DNA from 3 places in the Trichococcus flocculiformis genome. Region 2 is predicted to be linked to each of the others. Evidence: riboswitches for the same ligand, from Rfam matches in the RefSeq annotation. Region 2 holds a riboswitch; each other region holds the start of a gene.
What was found. A riboswitch is a leader RNA that binds a small molecule or an ion and turns the genes downstream of it on or off. The one in region 2 is predicted to bind lysine.

Region 1 (6,386 bases), 690 kb from region 2:
GTCTTATTATGTGTTCGGTGATTTGCTGTTGGCTTTCAGCCCTTCAGCCCTTCCTTTTCCAGGATCAGGTCGTAACATGCGATCCCTTTCAGCAACACCTTCTCATCGAAGTTGAAGCGGCTGCTGTGGAGCGGATGCGTCCAACCCATGTCGGGACGGCCGGTACCGAGCAGGATGAAGGCGCCGCGGATGCTTTCTTGGTAGAAAGCGAAGTCCTCGGCCAGCATCAATGGTTTGACGACCTCGTAGGCATCGACCGGCAAAGCGTCCATCAAGGTGCCGATCATGTCCGCATCGTTTGTGACTTCCGGATAGAAATCGCGGATATCCAACGTGCAGATGACACCGCTCAAACGCTCGATGCCGGCACAGATGTCGGCAAGGCGTTCCTTGATGGAAGCATAGACCGCCTTGTCGTAACTCCGGATCGTCCCTGTCAATTCAGCCTTTCCGGCCACGATATTGCGGGCTTCCCCGGCATGCAGCGTACCGATGTTCACGACAGCTGGTTGCAGCGGATCGAGATCGCGGGCCAGAATGTTCTGGACCGAAAGCAGGATCTGCGCGGCGGCAATCAAGGCATCCTTGCCGAAGTGCGGCTGCCCGGCATGCGAGCTGACGCCTTCAAGCGTGATGTCGAATTCACCGTTGCGCGCCATCAATGGACCCTTGGCCAAGCCGAGAATACCTTCCGGCAGGCTCGGATACAGGTGGTAACCGTAGATTTTTTCGACCTGCAACTCCTGCAGGATACCAGAATCCATGATCCATTTCGCACCGCCTGGCCCTTCCTCAGCGGGCTGGAAGACCAAAACGACTGATTTTTCCAGCATCGGCAGGGACTTCAGGTATTTCGCGAAACCCAACAACAGGGCCATATGCCCATCGTGTCCGCACGCATGCATTTTTCCAGGGTGAAGGGAAGCGAAATCCGCTCCAGTTTCCTCGGTTACCTCAAGGGCATCCATGTCCGCACGGAAAGCAACCGCTGCCGGGGACTTACCCTCCAGAACTGCTACCCAGCCCGTTTCGGCGGTGCTGATCGGTTCATAACCGAACGCCACCAGCTTCTGGCGGACGTATTCCGAAGTCAGCGGCAGATCGAAACCGATCTCCGGAATCTGATGGAGTTCCCTTCGGATCATTTTCACCGTATCGTATAATTCTGCAATCTGCATGCTGTTCACCTGGTCCCTCCGCGTGTAGTTATTAGTCTCTTAAGTCAGCCAACAATTGAGTTTTTTCGCTTGTCTTTTCGTCCTTCATCTTCACGATTTTTGCAGGGGATCCCGCAACTACCGCGTTAGCCGGTACGTCTTCCAATACGATCGCGCCTGCTGCGACAACAGCGCCTTCGCCGATGTGCACGCCTTCGATGATGACAGCGTTCGCGCCGACCAAAACACCGTCTTCGATGATGACTGGTGATTTCGATGGTGGCTCAAGAACACCTGCAACCACTGCGCCTGCTCCGATGTGGCAGTTTTTGCCGATCGTGCCGCGTGCGCCGACTACTGCGCCCATGTCGATCATTGTGCCTTCGCCGATGACGGCGCCGATGTTGATGACAGCCCCCATCATGATCACAGCGCTCTTGCCGATTGTTACATGATCACGGATGAATGAGCCAGGCTCGATGCGTGCATCGATTTTGGTAGTGTCCAACAGCGGAATCGCAGAATTGCGTCTGTCGTATTCCATGACTTGATCCTTGATCTTGTCTTTGTTTGCTTCCAAGAAAGGATAAATCGCTGAAGCGTCTCCGAAGACTGTGTAGCTGTCTCCGCTTCCGAAGAATTTCAAGCCTTCGTAGGCAGGATTTTCAAAATCCCCCTTGATGTAAAGTTTTATAGGTGTTTGCTTTTCGGCAGCTTTGATGTAAGCAGCGATTTCATAAGCATCTGTCAATAATAGTTCGCTCATTTTATGTTTCCTCCCGATCATTTTTTTCTGTTCCAACATGCCCATTATAGCATGCCAGCCTATTTTTGCCCTATGCGGCGGACGACCGTTTGTTCCTGAAATGCAAAAAAAATAGCGGTAAGCGAGTGCTTACGGCTACGGAGACCTGCATTCGCCCAACCAAGCTAAAGCGCAATCCTTTGTCATCGGGCAACGACAATGGAACAGCCCCACATTTGTTCAACCTGGGTCCAGCATTCGCATGCTTCGGCGACCGTCCCTTTCCCTTGCGGTACTCTTGACCAGCCGCGACCTCTTTTCGCTTGGCGATTCATTTATTTTTCTAATCGTACACTTATCCGGCAATCCTGTCAACCGCTCTGGCACAGAAGCTTCTTTCCGCTTGTCCTTTGCGTGTTTTTGAGGTAATTGTTTGGATACGAACGGGGCTCCGGATCGGAAAGTGCCGGGAAGGATCGGCCGCCCCTATGTGAAAACGCTCATTAAACTCGCGAATTTCTAATTTTCAGCCCGGAGGATACAAATTTGCATAGAAATACGCCTGCAATCGTGTTATGTTATTTTCATGAGTTTGGACGTCAGCAGTCGGTTGGCGCATGTTCGGCTATACATTAGATCAAGGATATTTCATCCGGAGGAGATAATAAATTATGAGTAGAGAAACGAATCGTTTTGTCAAGCAACTGAAAGGATCGCCCATCCGTAACTTTGACGCCGCCATCAGTGATGTGAAGGACCTGATCCGTTTCACGATGGGAGAACCTGATTTCGATACGCCGGATTTCATCAAGGCTGCCGCCACAGAGGCTTTGAACCAGAATCAAACGCACTATGCCCCTTCTGCCGGTGTTCTCGAGACCCGCAAGGAAATCGCAAAATTCATGGAGCGGAAATACGGCTTGCACTACAACCCGGAGACCGACATCGTCCTGACGGTCGGCGCAACGGAAGCGATTACTGCCTCGATGTTCGCGCTGATGAACCCGGGCGATAAGGTGATCATCCAATCGCCTGCTTTTCCGCAGTATGAATACGTTACGCATTTGGCGGGCGGGCACAGCGTCAAGATCGACACTTCGGAGACCGGCTTCCTGATCACACCGGAGGACCTGACGACTACGTTGGATGCGAATCCGGAAACGAAGATGATCGTGCTGACCTATCCCAACAATCCGACCGGCGCGACTTACACAAAAGAAGAAGTCGAAGCATTGGCCGCGGTCATCAGGAAATATGATGTTTTCGTGCTAAGCGATGAGATCTACAGCGAACTGACCTACGACGGTGGTCATACATCCATTGCCGAGTTTATCCCTGAGCAGTCGATCGTGATCAATGGCACTTCGAAAAGCTATGCGATGACCGGCTGGCGCGTCGGCTTTGTCGCTGCCAAAGCAGACTTGATCCGCGAAATTTTGAAATATCACCAAAGTCTGGTCACATGCGGTTCCACGCCTGCACAAATGGCGGCTGGCGTGGCCTTCCGCGACGGCGATGAAGTGACAGCCACGATGAAAGCCGCCTACCGCAAACGCCGGGACATCCTGTTGGAAGGTCTGACTGCTGCTGGTCTGAAGATGAACAATCCGGATGGTGCCTTCTACCTGTTCCCGCGCATTCCCGAGCAATACGGCGACGATGATTGGAACTTCTGCATCGACCTCGCGCGTAAAGCCGGCGTCGGCGTCATCCCTGGATCGGCTTTCGGCGAATCAGGAGTCGGCTATTTCCGCATGAGCTACGCCGCCAGCGATGAGAATGTCATCGAAGGCTGCCGAAGGATCGTTGCCTTCCTGGAAGAATTGAACAAGAAATAAGGGAATAAATGTTGAACCGCACCGCACAATCGGGCGATTGTGCGGTTTTTTTCTGTTGACTTTTCAGCCGGGGATACGGCTAACATTTTCGCTTTTTCGTATTTTTGCTTTTTGCTCCGGCGAGAGCCGGTCTCGCCGGAGGTCCGGCTAACATATCAGTTGTTTCCTCCGGTTAGGGTGGCTTCCCCGGATGTAGTGGCGGTATTTTAATTTATTCTCCGGCTAAAGTCTCCTTCGCCGGAAGAGCAGTCACACCGCCCTCCTCCGCACCAAAAAGAAGTGCGCGCCGGATTAACAGCCGGCGCACACTTCTTTACTTCATTCAATTACTCGGCAGCCATCGCTTCGGCTTCCATCTCGCGGATCGATTCCGCGACCTTCACCATCATCGAGCATTCCACGCGTTTGCGGAACAGGTCGCAACTGAATTCATAATTGCCTTTCAGTGAACCTGTTGCATGCAGGGAGTTTGCAGGACAACCGCCGCTGCAATACAATTTTGCCCAGCAATCTTGGCACTCCGGTTTGGAATAGCAGTTGACTTCCTTGAATTGGCTTTGCAGTTCCGGTTTGGTCACGCCATCCCAGATGTTGCCCAGGCTGAATTCTTCATCGCCGACGAACTGGTGGCAAGGGAACAATTCGCCCCAAGGTGTGACAGCCATATATTCCGTTCCTGATCCGCAGCCGGAGATACGTTTCTGGATGCACGGGCCTTCGGAAAGGTCCAGCATATAGTGGTAAAAAGTGAAATCATTGCCCTCTTCGCCGCGCTTCAGCATTTCCTCCGCCAGGATTTCATACTGTCTGTACAGTGCCGGAAGATGTTTCTCCGTCAAAGCGTAAGGTTCTGAAGGATCACAGATGACCGGTTCCATCGACAGTTTGTCGAATCCAAGATTAGCGACGTGGAAAATATCGTTTGTGAAATCGACATTATTGCCGGTGTAAGTGCCGCGGACGTAGTATTCCTTGTCGCCGCGCCCTTCCACGAATTTCTGGAATTTCGGCAAGATGTAGTCGTAGCTGCCTTTTCCGTTAACAGTACGGCGCAGACGGTCATGGATTTCCTTGCGCCCGTCCAAGCTCAATACGACGTTGTACATTTCTTTATTCAGGAATTCATTGATTTCGTCGTTCAACAGCATGCCGTTCGTTGTGAAAGTGAAACGGAAAGTCTTCCCGGACTCCTCTTCCTTACTGCGCGCATATTCGACGATCTGCTTCACGACGCGCCAAGCCATCAACGGCTCACCGCCGAAGAAGTCGACGTCCAAGTTACGGTGGAATCCGGAATTCTCAAGCAGGAAATCGATTGCTTGCTTGCCGACTTCGAATTTCATGATCGCCCGGTCGCCGTTGTACTTGCCTTGGCTCGCGAAACAGTAATCGCAGGTCAGGTTACACGTGTGCGCCACGTTCAGGCACAGAGCCTTCACGAAGGTTTGGCGGTTCTTCAAGTCGACGGAAAGGTTTTGGTACATGTCTTCCGTGAACAATTCTCCGTTGGCCTTTAATTCTTCAACATCCGACAGCGTATCACGGATTTCTTGTTCGTTGATTTCAGGGTCGTTCGCATATTGTTCCAACATCATCGTGACGATTTCTTCGATTGGCGTTGCTTCATAGAGTGCGATGATGTCGAAGGCAAGATCATCCACGACATGCACAGCACCGCTGTAGGTATCCATTACGATATTATATCCATTCAGTTTATATTGATGAATCATTTCGGTTTCAAACTCCTTTTTGTCCATAAAATTGCCGCCTAACTGAAATCAGTCAGGCGGACTCTTTTTTACTTCGCTGCTTGTTTAGGGTTCACACAGCTCTGATTAGCGATTCCGCAAGAAGTTTTGCATGCGGATTGGCAAGATGTTTGGCATGCGCCGCAGCCGCCGTGTTTGGCAGTATCCTTCAGGTTGCGGGTGCTTAATGTTACGATTCGTTTCATAACGACATCTCCTCTGAAATAGGTTAAGGAAGCATATTGCTTGACAGAAAAACGCTCCCTTTGTGATTAATTTTACCAACAAATTGTTAGCCCGTCAATCTACCGTCCTATCAGCATAGTGACCGTTTTTATCGCTATCGTGATTCATCCAATAACTATCAAAATGCAAGTTAGTGAGCAAGGCTTTCGTGATGCATAATTTGGATAATTTTCCGGAAGCCCATCAGCATCGCTGTAGACCTTTGTTCCCTTTTCCAAAAGCGTATGGACTTGGCGGATAAACCCATTGCTGATCCGTTCCCCAGGCACCAGCAAAGGAATTCCGGGCGGATAAGCCCAGACGTATTCGGCTGCCATTTGCCCTATCGCGTTTTCAATCGGGCAATCTACTTTTTCCGATTCCAAGGCCTGCCAGATTTCGCATTGCTTATCGGGTAAGGAGAATAGCAACGTTCCGTTGTACAGAGTGTGCTCGCCAGACTTAGAGTCGAGCGTGCCGTCGATGGCCAATAGCGCATCGGCCAAAGCATCCATAGCGACGTCAGTATCGCAGACGCTGGTCATCGCCAACGCATGATCGCCGAAAACCATCTCCATTTCAATATGGTATTCGCTCCGTAACATTTCGGAAAGTTTCTGTCCGGTCAATCCGGTTCCTTGCGTCGAAATCAAAATTTTGCCTTTGTCGAAGG
Region 2 (6,386 bases):
CCTATTTCTGCTGCAGTCCAATCGAAATATACAGTTGTCGTGACAATTGGCTTTATTCGTAGGGCTTCCAGTTTCAAAAAGTAGTTGACATTATTCCCTGCAGAACGTAATGTGTGAATAATATATTATATTTGGATGAAGAGAGGATGAGGATTCGGGTGAAGAAATCGGTTTTGACTTTCCGCAATGCCAAGCAGAAGAATGAGCGTTTGACGATGCTGACTGCCTACGACTATTCCACTGCCAAACTGATCGATGCTTCGGGCATCGACTCGGTACTGGTGGGGGATTCGTTGGGGATGGTGATGTTGGGCTATGAAGACACCTTATCGGTAACGATGGAGGATATGATCCACCACACCAAAGCTGTCGCCAGAGGGGTAAAGGACGCCTTGGTCGTAAGCGATCTGCCGTTCATGTCTTATCAGACATCCGTCTATGATGCGGTCGTCAATGCCGGCAGGCTGATCAAGGAAGGCCGGGCACAGGCAGTCAAACTGGAAGGTGGTCTTGAAGTCTGTCCGCAGATCAAGGCAATCGTGGAAGCTTCCATACCAGTCATGGCGCATCTCGGTTTGACGCCGCAATCCGTCAATGCTTTCGGTGGATTCAAGGTCCAAGGCAAAGATGAGGAAGCGGCGCGTAGTCTGATCGAGCAGGCGAAGGCTGTCGAAGCGGCTGGCGCCTTTGCGGTGGTGCTGGAATGCATCCCAGCCAAATTAGCTGAGTTGATCACAAAGAGCATTTCGATACCGACCATCGGCATAGGCGCGGGGAACGGCTGCGACGGCCAGGTGTTGGTCTATCAGGACATGCTGGGACTCTATTCCGATTTCACGCCGAAATTCGTCAAGCGTTATGCAGAAATAGGGCCGCAGATGGAGAACGCCATCGAAGACTATATATCTGAAGTGAAAAGCGGCGCGTTTCCGGCAGCGGAGCACACCTTTGCGTTGTCAGATGCGGTCATCGAAAAATTATATTAGAGGAGTAATCACGAATGAAGATTGCAGCAACGGTTGAAGAAATCCGCAGTGCCGTGAAGGCCTGGAAAAAGGAAGGGTTGTCGGTTGGCTTTGTTCCGACGATGGGCTATCTCCATGAAGGCCATCAAAGCTTGATGCAGAAAGCCGTCAGCGAAAATGATCGGGTGGTCGTCAGTATTTTTGTGAATCCGATGCAGTTCGGCCCATCCGAAGATTTGGAAAGCTATCCAAGAGATCTGGAAAAGGATGCCTCTTTGTGCGAAGCCAGCGGAGTGGACCTGATTTTCCATCCCGAGCCGAAAGAAATGTACCATCCCGATTTCAGCAGCTTTGTGGATATGCATGGTCTGACGGAGAGTCTATGCGGGAAAAGCAGACCGGCCCATTTCCGGGGCGTCTGCACAGTCGTGACAAAGCTATTCAACATCGTGCAGCCGGACTGTGCCTATTTTGGACAGAAGGACGCCCAACAATTGGCGGTTATCCAGCAGATGGTCCGCGACCTGAATCTGGACGTCACCGTCATCGGCTGCCCGATCATCCGGGAAGCGGATGGATTGGCTAAAAGTTCGCGCAACAGTTACCTGTCAGCAGATGAGCGTAAGGCCGCACTGGTGCTGAGCCAAGCGCTCGAAGTCGCCAAGCAGTTGCTTGCGAACGGAGAACAGAATGCTGCCATAATCCGCAATGCGATTTCGGAAACGATCCAAGCGGAGCCGCTGGCGAAGGTCGACTATGTGGAGTTGGTGGATGCGCGTACGCTGCAGCAAGTGGACAGCGTCGAGCGACCTGTATTGGTGGCTTTGGCGGTTTATATCGGAAAAACGCGTCTGATTGATAATTTTATCACGGAATAAGTGGGGGAAAAACAATGCAACTCAATATGCTGAAAAGTAAAATACACCGCGCCGTCGTTGTCCAGGCGGAGCTTTCCTATGTGGGCAGCATCACTGTCGACAAGGACTTGTTGGATGCTGCAGGACTGATCGAATATGAAAAAGTCCAGATCGTCGACATCGACAACGGTGCAAGATTCGAAACGTATGTCATCGCAGGCGAACGCGGCTCGGGCATGATATGCTTGAACGGTGCCGCCGCCCGCTGCGTTCAGGTGTCGGATAAGATCATCATCATGGCTTACTGCCTGATGGATGAACTGGAAGCGAAGGAACACAAGCCGCTTGTGGTGTTTGTGGATGAGCAGAATGCCATCACAACAGTCACGCGCTACGAAGAACACGGCAGACTCAGTATGTAGACTATCCGTACAGGGACAAAAAAGCGCAACCGCATCCGGCCAATAGGCCATGATGCGGTTGCGCTTTTCCTATTTCACGGATTGCAGCGTAAATTGAATATCTTTGATGGAGAGTTTCAGTTTTTCGTATTCCTCATTATCCAGCGGCAAAGGGATCTGTTTCTCCAAGCCGTTCCTGCCGATGATGCAAGGCATGCTGAAGGCCGCTTCGCCGTGGCAGTTGTATAAGCCATTGACAGTTGCGGTCACAGGGAAGATGCTTTTCTCGTCCAGCATGACAGCGCGGGCCAAGGCCGCTGCGACTTCCCCGATGCCTGAATTGGTCCAGCCTTTCCAGTTGAAGACATCAGATGCCGTGTGGACCACTTCTTGGCTGACGAATTCCTGGTCCAATGGTATCGCGGGCATTAATAAAGCATCGCTTTGGGAAAGGGTGAGCGCACCCACAGTCGTGCTGCTGAAAGCCGGGAAGGCGGTACTGCCGTGTTCGCCCATGATGTAGCCGCTGACGTTCTTTGGATCGACCTGATAGTGGGCAGCAACAATCTGACGGTAGCGGAAAGTATCCAAAGTCGTTCCGGTGCCGAAAATCTTGCCTTTCGGATAGTTGAACTCATTTTCGGCGATGTAGGTGATTGTATCGACCGGATTCGTTATCAGGATGATGATGGCATCTTTTGTGTACCGGGTGATGCCTGTCATGATTTTGCGTATTTCAATGGCATTCTCTTTGCCCATCAACGCTCTTGGCGGCATATCTTCACCCGGGCGCGGCTTCTCACTGACGCCCGCGGAAATGATGATGATGTCGGCATCGGCGCAATCCGCGTAATCGCCGGCGTATATTTTACTGTTTGTCCGGTAGCTGGCGGCCAACGCATGGCGGTGGTCAAGAGCCTCGCCTCTTGCCGTGTCCTTGTTGCTGTCGATCAGGATGATATCGGAAAATAAGTTGAGGTGACTGCAGTCGGTCAATACCTGGGAACCGACATGGCCGACCCCGATGATGGCTAATTTTGTCTGGATCATAGGTCACATTTCCTTTCGTTTTGAGATGTTGTCATTTATGGCTTGGTGCATTTCCGCAACAGAATAGAAGGTTGGCTCCAGCACCATTTTTTCATCCTCCTGCTTGCGGCGATGGTTGTACCACAAGGTAGTCCAACCGGCAGCCTGACCGCCGATGATATCCGTTTCATACGTATCCCCGATGAAAAGCAGCTCGCCGGGAGTTGCGTTCAAAGACTCCTGAACATGCGCGAAGGCTTCGGCATAGGGTTTTGGGCAACCGATATTTTCGGAAATGAAGATGCGTGCTGGCGGCACCCATCGCTCCAGATTCAAGGCGTTGAATTTTTTCATCTGGTGTTTTTCAGGACCGTTTGTGAAGACGGCAATTGGTATATTTCTATTTTCCAGTTCATTCAAAAGCCGCTCGATACCGGGACTCAACACAATCTCCCCTTGCCTTTTTTGATAGGATTTCTGGAAGTGCATCGCTTCTTCGGCGGTGAGCGGAAGACCCAAGTCGGCGAATGTATGCTGTGTGCGCATGATGTGTGACTCGGCTAGCGTCAGCTCCCCGCTGGAGAATAGGTCGAAGGCGTTGTCACAATGCTCGCGGAAAAGAGCGAAGCTGGCTTCGTTACTGTAGTTGTTCCTAAAGCTGTAATCTGCCAATGTTTGGAAGAACGGCCTTGATGTGTCGTATAGGGTATCATCCAAATCGAATAGAATAGTAAACATTATTGAAACAGTTCCTCCCTTTTGTTATTAAAGTCAGTATAGCATCCAAAATCGGTATTTAAAATGAAATAAAACAAGGACAGCCAGTGCGTGAAGGGTACTGGCTGGCTGAGCAAAGCTCTTTTTGTTGCAAATTAAAATTACGTACAGTATAATAGCATACAATAATGTCATACGATCATACAATAATGGAAGAGGCTGCGGACATCAAGAGTAAAATGCCCATTTGAAAGGGGTGTTCGCCGAAATACAGCATTGGCTGTGTTGGGGTCAGGATTAAGAATCCTGGCACTGTCAGAACGATTTGCCCAAAATCGTTTGTGGAGTACTTTCGGTATTGCGGGCAGAAGGAAGCTGGATTATAGGGCCTTTTGCTTTATAGTCTATTTTTTTGCACAAAAACGGACTGAATTATCGTTGTTATGACGCTCTATGGGTAGAAAGGTGGACAAAAACGTAGTTGGACAAGAGGGTTGTTTAATTTTTTTGAGCATGTAAATAGGACTATAAACATTAGGAGGAACTAGAGATGAAAGTAAAAACATGGAAAACAACAATGGCGGCTTTGATGGGTTTGTTTATTTTAGCGGGTTGCGGTAACGGAACTACTGAGGATTCATCGGCAGCAGATGGTTCGGCTGAATCGGATGCATTCGTAGTCGGAATGGAAGCGGGATATCCGCCTTTTAACTGGACACAAAATGATGACAGCAATGGCGCAGTGAAAATTGATGGCGCTGACGGTTACGCAAATGGCTATGATGTTCAGATGGCCCAAAAAGTGGCGGACGGCTTAGGCAAGGAATTGGTCATCGTCAAAACAGAATGGGATGGTCTGGTTCCGGCATTGGTTTCATCTAAAATCGATGCAATCGTTGCAGGTATGTCTCCGACAGATGAACGCAAAGAAGCAATCGATTTCTCGGATTCCTACTATACAACTGAATTGGTAATGGTCGTAAAATCTGATGGGGCTTATGCAAATGCAACAACTTTGGCTGACTTCGCTGATGCAAAAGTCACTGCACAGTTGAACACGTTACACTATGGCGTCATCGATCAGATTGAAGGCGTGCAAAAGCAACCGGCAATGGATAGTTTCACATCTATGCGCGTCGCATTGGAGTCAGGCACAATCGATGCTTATGTCTCGGAACGCCCGGAAGCAATCAGCGCTTCAGCAGCCAATTCAGCTTTTAAAATGATCGAATTGGATCAAGCGGATACGTTTGAATTATCCGTGGCTGATTCAGAGATCGCAATCGGCTTGATCAAAGAAAGCGAATTGAAAGATCAGATCAACGAGATTCTGAGCGGTATCACCGAAGAAGAACGAATCCAAATGATGGAAGAAGCAATCAAAAACCAACCATCAGCTGAATAATTCTGGTGGATGGGACATCAAAAAGGGGCATAAATTAAATGGAGTTTAGTTGGGTTATCCGCATCATCGAAGAAAACTGGAGACAGTTTTTATCAGGTGCGTGGACAACATTATATATAGCTTTAATCGGGACCATCATTGGGTTGGGAATCGGTCTTATGATTGGTGTCATCCGTACGATTCCGGTTGCTGAATCGGGATGGAAAAAACATGTGTACAATGTGGTGAATTTTTTGCTGTCATGCTACATCGAAATTTTCCGTGGTACGCCGATGATCGTTCAAGCAATGGTCATCTATTATGGCGCGGCTCTGGCGTTTGATATTGACATGAACCGTATCTTCGCAGCGTTGCTTATCGTATCGGTCAATACAGGTGCTTACATGTCGGAGATTGTCCGCGGTGGAATCATTTCCATCGACAAAGGGCAATTCGAAGCAGCCCAAGCAATTGGGATGAACCACCTGCAAACGATGCGCAATGTCGTCATGCCTCAGGTCATCCGGAATATCTTGCCGGCGACAGGGAATGAATTCGTCATCAATATCAAGGATACGTCCGTGTTGAACGTCATCTCCGTTTCGGAATTGTTCTTTACGACCAAATCGATTTCCGGAAATAATTTCCGTTATTTCGAATCATTCTTCGTGGCTTCACTCATTTACTTCGTCATGACCTTCACGGTGACACGCATTCTGCGTGCCATCGAAAGAAAAATGCAAGGCCCTGATAATTATCAGATGATGGGTGCGGGTCAAGACCAATTGACTACACCAGAATTAATGGCTCGCAAAAAACAAGCAGAAAGAGACAGAGCAAATTAATTGCCACGGGAGGAATCATTTGATGGAAAAAGTAATCGACGTACAGCATCTGAAGAAGAACTTCGGTCAGCATGAAGTGCTGAAGGACATCGATTTCAGTGTGAATAAAGGGGAAGTTGTTTGTATCATCGGTTCATCAGGGTCCGGTAAATCGACGCTATTGCGCTGCATCAATCTACTTGAAAAAC
Region 3 (6,386 bases), 1.1 Mb from region 2:
GCGCAAGCGAAGCTGGCCGAAAGAAACCGAACTGGATTCAGCTGTTTTTCTCCGGTGAGTTCTGATGCGGCCGGAGGAGACGCTTAAATGGGGCTCCTGAACTCAGGTGAAGCAATCTTCACCTGAGGAGGCAACCCGAAACCAAGTTTTCCTCCGGCGAAGCTCCTCTTGGCCGGAGAACACGAGCAAAAATGATAGCCGAATTTCCGCCGTAGCCCTGTAAGCAGAAAAAAATAACGTCCAAGCGACCAGTGTAACGCTGCTGGCCGCTTGGACGTTATTTATCTTATCGTGCTTCATCGAGAAGCCAGCAGACTACGGCCTCCCGTTTGGTGCCTAAGCGTTTTCTTGGTAAAATAGATACAAACGGGTGGTCGAACAAAATCAGCTGAAAAAGCCGCTGCCTTATCCCGGATTAGAAAGCGTGCCGGTGAAGAGAGGGGGTTTGATGATGAAAATCGACAGAATTGAAATTGGGGAAGTGGCCATCCCGCTGCGGACGCCATTCAAAACAGCGTCGCGCACGGTTGATGCCGTGAATAACATCCTGATCCGCATCGTGACGGACAGCGGTACTGCAGGCTATGGGGAGGCACCACCGACAGCCTTGATCACCGGCGAAACAAAGGCTTCCATCCGCGAGGCCATCATGCAATATATCGCTCCGAGCATCATCGGGATGGAAATTTTCGACCTGGATACCATCATGCAAAGGCTGCATGCCAGCATCGTCAACAACACATCAGCTAAAGCTGCCGTTGACATGGCTGTCTACGACTTATATGCCAAAACGCTCGGCCAACCTTTGTACAAAGTACTGGGCGGAGCGAAACGGAAAATCGAGACTGCCTACACCATCAGCGACAATCCCATCGATGAGATGCTGCGCGACAGTATGCAGGCCGTTCAGGACGGCTTCAGCATCCTGAATGTGAATGTCGGTAAGCAAAGGCTCAAAGATGTGGATAGTTTGCTGGCTATCCGCAAGGCCGTCGGACCGGGCATCCGTATCCGGGTCGAGGCAAATCAAGGCTGGAGCCCCCAGGATGCGATCCGCATCATCAGTCTGCTGGAGGATAAGGACATGCAGACCGAGCTGGTGGAACAGCCGGTGAAGGCGCACGATCTGGCCGGCCTGAAATTTGTGAAGCAACATGTCCAAACACCGATAGTGGCCGACGAGAGTATTTTTTCCATGAAGGATGCCCTCCATATAATCCAGACACAATCAGCCGACCTCATCAACATCAAACTGATGAAAACCGGAGGCATTCACGAGGCCCTCAAAATCTGCACCGTGGCGGAAACCTACGGGGTGGATTGTATGATCGGTTGCATGCTGGAAAGCAAGATTTCGGTCAGTGCAGCGGCCCATCTGGCAGCCGCTAAAAACTGCATCACGATGGTCGACCTCATTGGGCCGTCGTTCTACAAAATCGAATCCTATGAGGGCGGTCCGCTGTTCACCGGAGGCACAATCAAGCTGGGGGATGCGAACGGCATCGGCATCAGTGCCTTTCCGAAGGCCCATTTCAAAAAGCTTGTAGTCATAAAATAAAAGATTTTTCCAGAGCGGTCATGGAAGGGGATTTCCATGAAGTTGAGGGAGTTCTATGTGAAGCGAGCCATCGGTTTTGTCATTGTTATGCTTCTTGTACTGATTATTTTATTGGTAAATAAATATCTGCTGCATCTTTTCTGACAAATACAAAACCCCTTTCGGAAATAAAAATTATTCCGGAAGGGGTTTTTGGGTTGTTCTAGATCAAACCAACTTTTTTCATGGCTGCGGCCAAACGGTCGATGACTGCTTGATCGGCATCCGTCAAAGGCAGACGCATCGGTCCGACATTGAAGCCCAACAATTGCATTCCTGCTTTGACTGGAATCGGATTCGGCTCCACGAACAGGCAGTCGATCAGTTCTTTGTACTCGGCCTGCATTGCTGCAGCTTTTTTGATGTCGCCATCTAGCCAAGCGTGGGTCATTTCGGCTGTAGCTTTCGGTGCGATATTGGCAAGGACGGAGATGACGCCTTTTGCGCCCAAGCTCATCAGCGGGATGATCGTGTCATCGTTACCCGAGTAGATGTCCAAACGATCGCCCAAAAGACGCAGGTTGTCCACTGCCTGGCCGAAGTTGCCGGTAGCATCCTTCAACGAAACGATGTTGTCGATTTTCGCCAACTCCACCAAAGATTCTGGGGTAATATTCTGACCGGTACGGCCAGGCACATTGTAAAGGACGATCGGCACTTTCACGCTGTTGGCGATAGCTTTGTAATGTTCAATCAAGCCTTTTTGCGATGTTTTGTTGTAGTAAGGGGTGACGCTGAGGATTGCATCCACACCCGTTGCTTCGACAGCGCGCGTCAATCCGACGCCGTGGCGCGTATCGTTGCTTCCGGCACCGCCGATGACGGGTACGCGGCCATTGACTTTTTCGACAGTGAAGCGGATCAGATCCAGCTGTTCCTCATCCGTCAGCGTGGAAGCCTCTCCGGTTGTTCCTGCGATAATGATCGAGTCGGTTCCGTTCGCAATCTGGAACTCGATCAGTTCTTCCAATACCTCGTAGTTGATTTCTTGGTTCTCCGTATCTTTAAACGGCGTAACAATAGCGACGCCTGAGCCTTCAAAAATAGCCATGCTTATCTTCCTCCTGAATTCTGTGTTTTATTTATGAATAGACAAAAAACGACTATGAGCAAATGGTCTCATAGTCGTTCAAAACAGGCTGCTTAAGCTGAAACATTGCATCCAGATAGTGAATTCCACCAATTTGCCCCAACGTGAGAAGCTCACCGAACAAAGCTGGGCGGCTTTGTCCGACAGTGCCAGATTTATTCAACCTTGGCCCCAATACAGAGTATTTCGGCAGCAACACCTTTCAGGGAACCCCTTACTGATTGTTAACCGCGACCTCTTCATCACATCGAATCGTATTTTGTTAACTCCACACTATCAAATACAAATCAGTCTGTCAATCATATTCTGAGTGGATGCTGAGAAAATGCTTTGAAAAAAATGGCAAAAAAGACACATTCGGTGACAGTGCATCCGGATGCTCCGGGAAAGCATATGCGCCAGCAATGTGATAAAATCAGGTTGAGGGAACGCTTTCGAGGGAAGTCCAGAAAGGGATTCCGGGATGTTTTGTTGCAGGCCATCCGCGCAGAGTTTGTCTCCAGCGCACCGGCAAGAATTTGAGAGGACGTGAAAACTGATGAAGATAGAACATGTTGCAGTCTGGGTGGATGATTTGGAGCTGATGCGCGATTTTTATGTTCGTTTTTTTGACGGAAAGGCTAATAAATTATATCGGAATCCTGAAAAAGACTTCCAATCTTACTTCATTACCTTCCGTGAAGGAGCCCGTTTGGAACTTATGAAGAGGATGAATGTCACGGAACGCTATCCTTTTGATATGCTGGGCTGGGCGCATCTGGCTGTCTCCGTCGGCAGCAAGCAGAACGTCGACTTTTTCACCGACAGGCTCATCAAAGCGGGGTACACATGCAAAAGCCAACCGCGCGTGACGGGGGATGGCTACTACGAAAGCATGTTCCTTGATCCAGAAAAGAATGTAATCGAAATCACCATCTGAAAGAACTATGAGGCCGAAAATCAGGGGGGCTGCCATGATGAAAAGAAACCATCTATTTGCCGATCAAACGAAAGCAGGAAGGGATATGCGCAAAAAGAGGACGCGCTTTCTGATTGCTGGAGCGATCGGTACCAGTATCGGCTTGACAGCCGGTTTCCTGTTACGTTGGGAATTGACCCCTTTGATCGGTTGGGACAGTGCCGCAATCATTTTATTGTATTTGCTGTGGAAGGATTTTCATCCTCATGATGGGACGGAAACGGAACGGATTGCGCAAGAAGAGGATATCCAATATTCGACGATCGATTTTTTTGTCCTGTTGGCATGTTTGATCAGTATCGGGGCTGTCGCGTTGATGTTGACCACCCAAGAACGCAGTTTCGAGACAATCGGATTTGGCCTGTTCAGCATCGTACTCTCCTGGACGACGGTGCATGGACTCTATATGTTACGGTATGCGGAACTGTATTATCGCGATGTGAACGGCGGCGTGGTTTTTGAAGGGACCGAGAAACCTAATTTTTGGGATTTCGCTTATCTGGCGTTCACAATCGGGATGACTTATCAGGTCTCCGACACTACTTTTACGACACCGGAATTTCGTAAGGCTGCGCTGGGGCACGCCCTGTTGTCCTTCATTTTCGGGACAGCCATCATTGCCACGACCATCAATTTTGTCGCTAGTTTGAGCAGATGAAGGAGGAGTTTATGCATGTTTTTTAAATCATTTTTTGATCCGCACATAGCGCAATTTTCCTATTTAGTGGGGTGTCAAAAAACGGGAGAAGCCATTATTATCGACCCCCTGCGGGCCTTGGATGATTATATCCAGGCAGCCGAGGATGAAGGATTGGTCATCACTGCAGCCACGGAAACGCATATCCATGCCGATTATGCATCCGGTCTTCAGGAAAGCGGAAGGCGCTTAGGTGCCAAACTGTATGTATCGGACTTGGGCGGGGATGACTGGCGCTATCAGAATTTGCCTGAAGGTAGTGTGCTGCTGCAGGATGGGGACATCATTTCTGTAGGGAAAGTCAAACTGGAAGTGTTGCACACGCCGGGACATACGCCAGAGAGCGTGTCATTTGTATTGACGGACATCGGCGGCGGTTCGGACATTCCAATGGGAGTGTTCACCGGCGACTTCATCTTTGTGGGCGACGTTGGACGGCCGGACTTGCTGGAAGAAGCTGCGCATATGCAAGGGACCACTGAAATCGGAGCAAAAGCGATGTTCCGTTCCCTGCAGAAAATGGCTGACTATCCGGACCATCTGCAGATTTGGCCGGGACATGGCGCCGGCAGCGCCTGCGGAAAGTCGCTGGGAGCCGTTCCGATGACCACTTTGGGCTACGAAAAATACAACAACTGGGCTTTCCAATATGATGAAGAAACGAGCTTTATCGAGGCGTTGACGCAGGACCAGCCTGAGCCGCCCAGCTACTTTGCACAAATGAAGAAAATCAACAAACGGGACAGCGGCGCCTATGTACCGTATCCGATTTTCCCGCTGCAACAGGCTGGGCCGAATGATAGGATGATCGATCTGCGCGCGAAAGAGATATATCAAGCCGGCCATATCGAAAGAACGCTGAATATTCCGTTGAACAAAAAGTTTTTGACTTATGTGGGGTGGTTCCTGGATTACGACGGGCAAGTGACGCTCATCGGAACCAAAGAAGATGCTGAAACAGCTACCCGTCAACTGCAGCTGATCGGGTTCGACCAAGTCAGAGGCTATCTGGATGCCGGGCAAATCGCTGGCGGTGAGATGACTGAAACGATCACCGCAGCAGCCTTCATCGCTTTGCGCCAAGAAAAGGATCTGCAGATATTGGATGTGCGCTCGCAGAGCGAATGGAATGAAGGGCATCTTTCCGACGCCAAACGCGTGCTCCTCGGAAAACTTTTGGAGGCCCCGTTGCCTTTTAAAAGGGATGAACCTCTTTACGTCCATTGTCAATCAGGTGTCCGTTCGGCAGTTGCCATCGGCGCCTTGGAGGAGCGAGGATTCAAAAAAATCATCAATATCCTGGGAGGATACACTGCGATCGAAAACAGCCTCAATGGATAGACACAAATGCGCGAGGACCTGCAAAAAGGTAATCAGCACAACAAAATGAGCCGGAAGGAAGAGCTGCAAAAGGCCCTTCCTTCCGGCTGCTTTTTGATTTAAATCGTTTCTATCAAGACGCGGGGAATAAATAGCCAGAATCCCTGTACGATGGTATACTACTAAATGTCGCATTTAGTGAAGTAGACCGAATAGTCCATGAGTTTTTTTAAGAAAGAGGTGTCGGTTGGTTGCATAAAGATCTAACGAAAGAACAGGAACGTGTCCATCGCGTCATTAAAGTCATCAACGACGAAAAAACGCGATTGGCCGAGCAAGTAGAAGAAAAAAGTGAAAAGCAAAGACAGCAATTAAAGGAATCCAAAGAGATCAAAATCAGCCAAGGATCCTCAGAGAGCGTCTGGGAATCGTCGGCGGAACTGCGGGCCTTCGAACAGGAACTGATGATTCGCAACAATGAATTACAGAACAGCAATGAGCGTGTCGCAGTATTGGAAAAAATGCAGGATGAGCCTTACTTTGGTCGTATCGACTATCACGATGAGTACGGCAATGAAACCATCTATATCGGGATCGGATCTTTGTTCGAAAAAGATGAGAACCTGATCGTCGACTGGCGGTCACCCATTGCATCGCTTTATTATGAAGGCAGCAAAGGCGAAAAAGTGAAGCTGATGATAGCGGATCAACCGATGACATACGG

Region 1: another riboswitch for lysine. It lies ahead of dapD (2,3,4,5-tetrahydropyridine-2,6-dicarboxylate N-acetyltransferase); the one in region 2 lies ahead of ACKPCD_RS07475 (ABC transporter substrate-binding protein/permease).
Region 3: another riboswitch for lysine. It lies ahead of dapA (4-hydroxy-tetrahydrodipicolinate synthase); the one in region 2 lies ahead of ACKPCD_RS07475 (ABC transporter substrate-binding protein/permease).

Annotation. Positions count from the first base shown of each region.
Region 1 is NZ_OY759718.1:2,228,129-2,234,514, forward strand. Features, by position in the region: gene ACKPCD_RS10670 (M20 metallopeptidase family protein) at 36-1,178, opposite strand; gene dapD (2,3,4,5-tetrahydropyridine-2,6-dicarboxylate N-acetyltransferase) at 1,210-1,923, opposite strand; lysine riboswitch at 2,083-2,228, opposite strand; gene ACKPCD_RS10680 (aminotransferase class I/II-fold pyridoxal phosphate-dependent enzyme) at 2,574-3,740, shown strand; gene scfB (thioether cross-link-forming SCIFF peptide maturase) at 4,067-5,497, opposite strand; gene scfA (six-cysteine ranthipeptide SCIFF) at 5,539-5,694, opposite strand; gene ACKPCD_RS10695 (aminotransferase class I/II-fold pyridoxal phosphate-dependent enzyme) at 5,839-6,386, opposite strand, start outside.
Region 2 is NZ_OY759718.1:1,540,066-1,546,451, forward strand. Features, by position in the region: gene panB (3-methyl-2-oxobutanoate hydroxymethyltransferase) at 147-986, shown strand; gene panC (pantoate--beta-alanine ligase) at 1,001-1,843, shown strand; gene panD (aspartate 1-decarboxylase) at 1,858-2,244, shown strand; gene ACKPCD_RS07465 (lactate/malate family dehydrogenase) at 2,314-3,273, opposite strand; gene ACKPCD_RS07470 (HAD family hydrolase) at 3,277-3,990, opposite strand; lysine riboswitch at 4,175-4,329, shown strand; partial or broken gene ACKPCD_RS07475 (ABC transporter substrate-binding protein/permease) at 4,547-6,198, shown strand; gene ACKPCD_RS07480 (amino acid ABC transporter ATP-binding protein) at 6,218-6,386, shown strand, end outside.
Region 3 is NZ_OY759718.1:2,615,614-2,621,999, reverse strand. Features, by position in the region: gene ACKPCD_RS12395 (dipeptide epimerase) at 452-1,558, shown strand; gene dapA (4-hydroxy-tetrahydrodipicolinate synthase) at 1,761-2,648, opposite strand; lysine riboswitch at 2,789-2,935, opposite strand; gene ACKPCD_RS12385 (VOC family protein) at 3,226-3,606, shown strand; gene ACKPCD_RS12380 (DUF1345 domain-containing protein) at 3,641-4,303, shown strand; gene ACKPCD_RS12375 (MBL fold metallo-hydrolase) at 4,319-5,683, shown strand; gene helD (RNA polymerase recycling motor HelD) at 5,914-6,386, shown strand, end outside.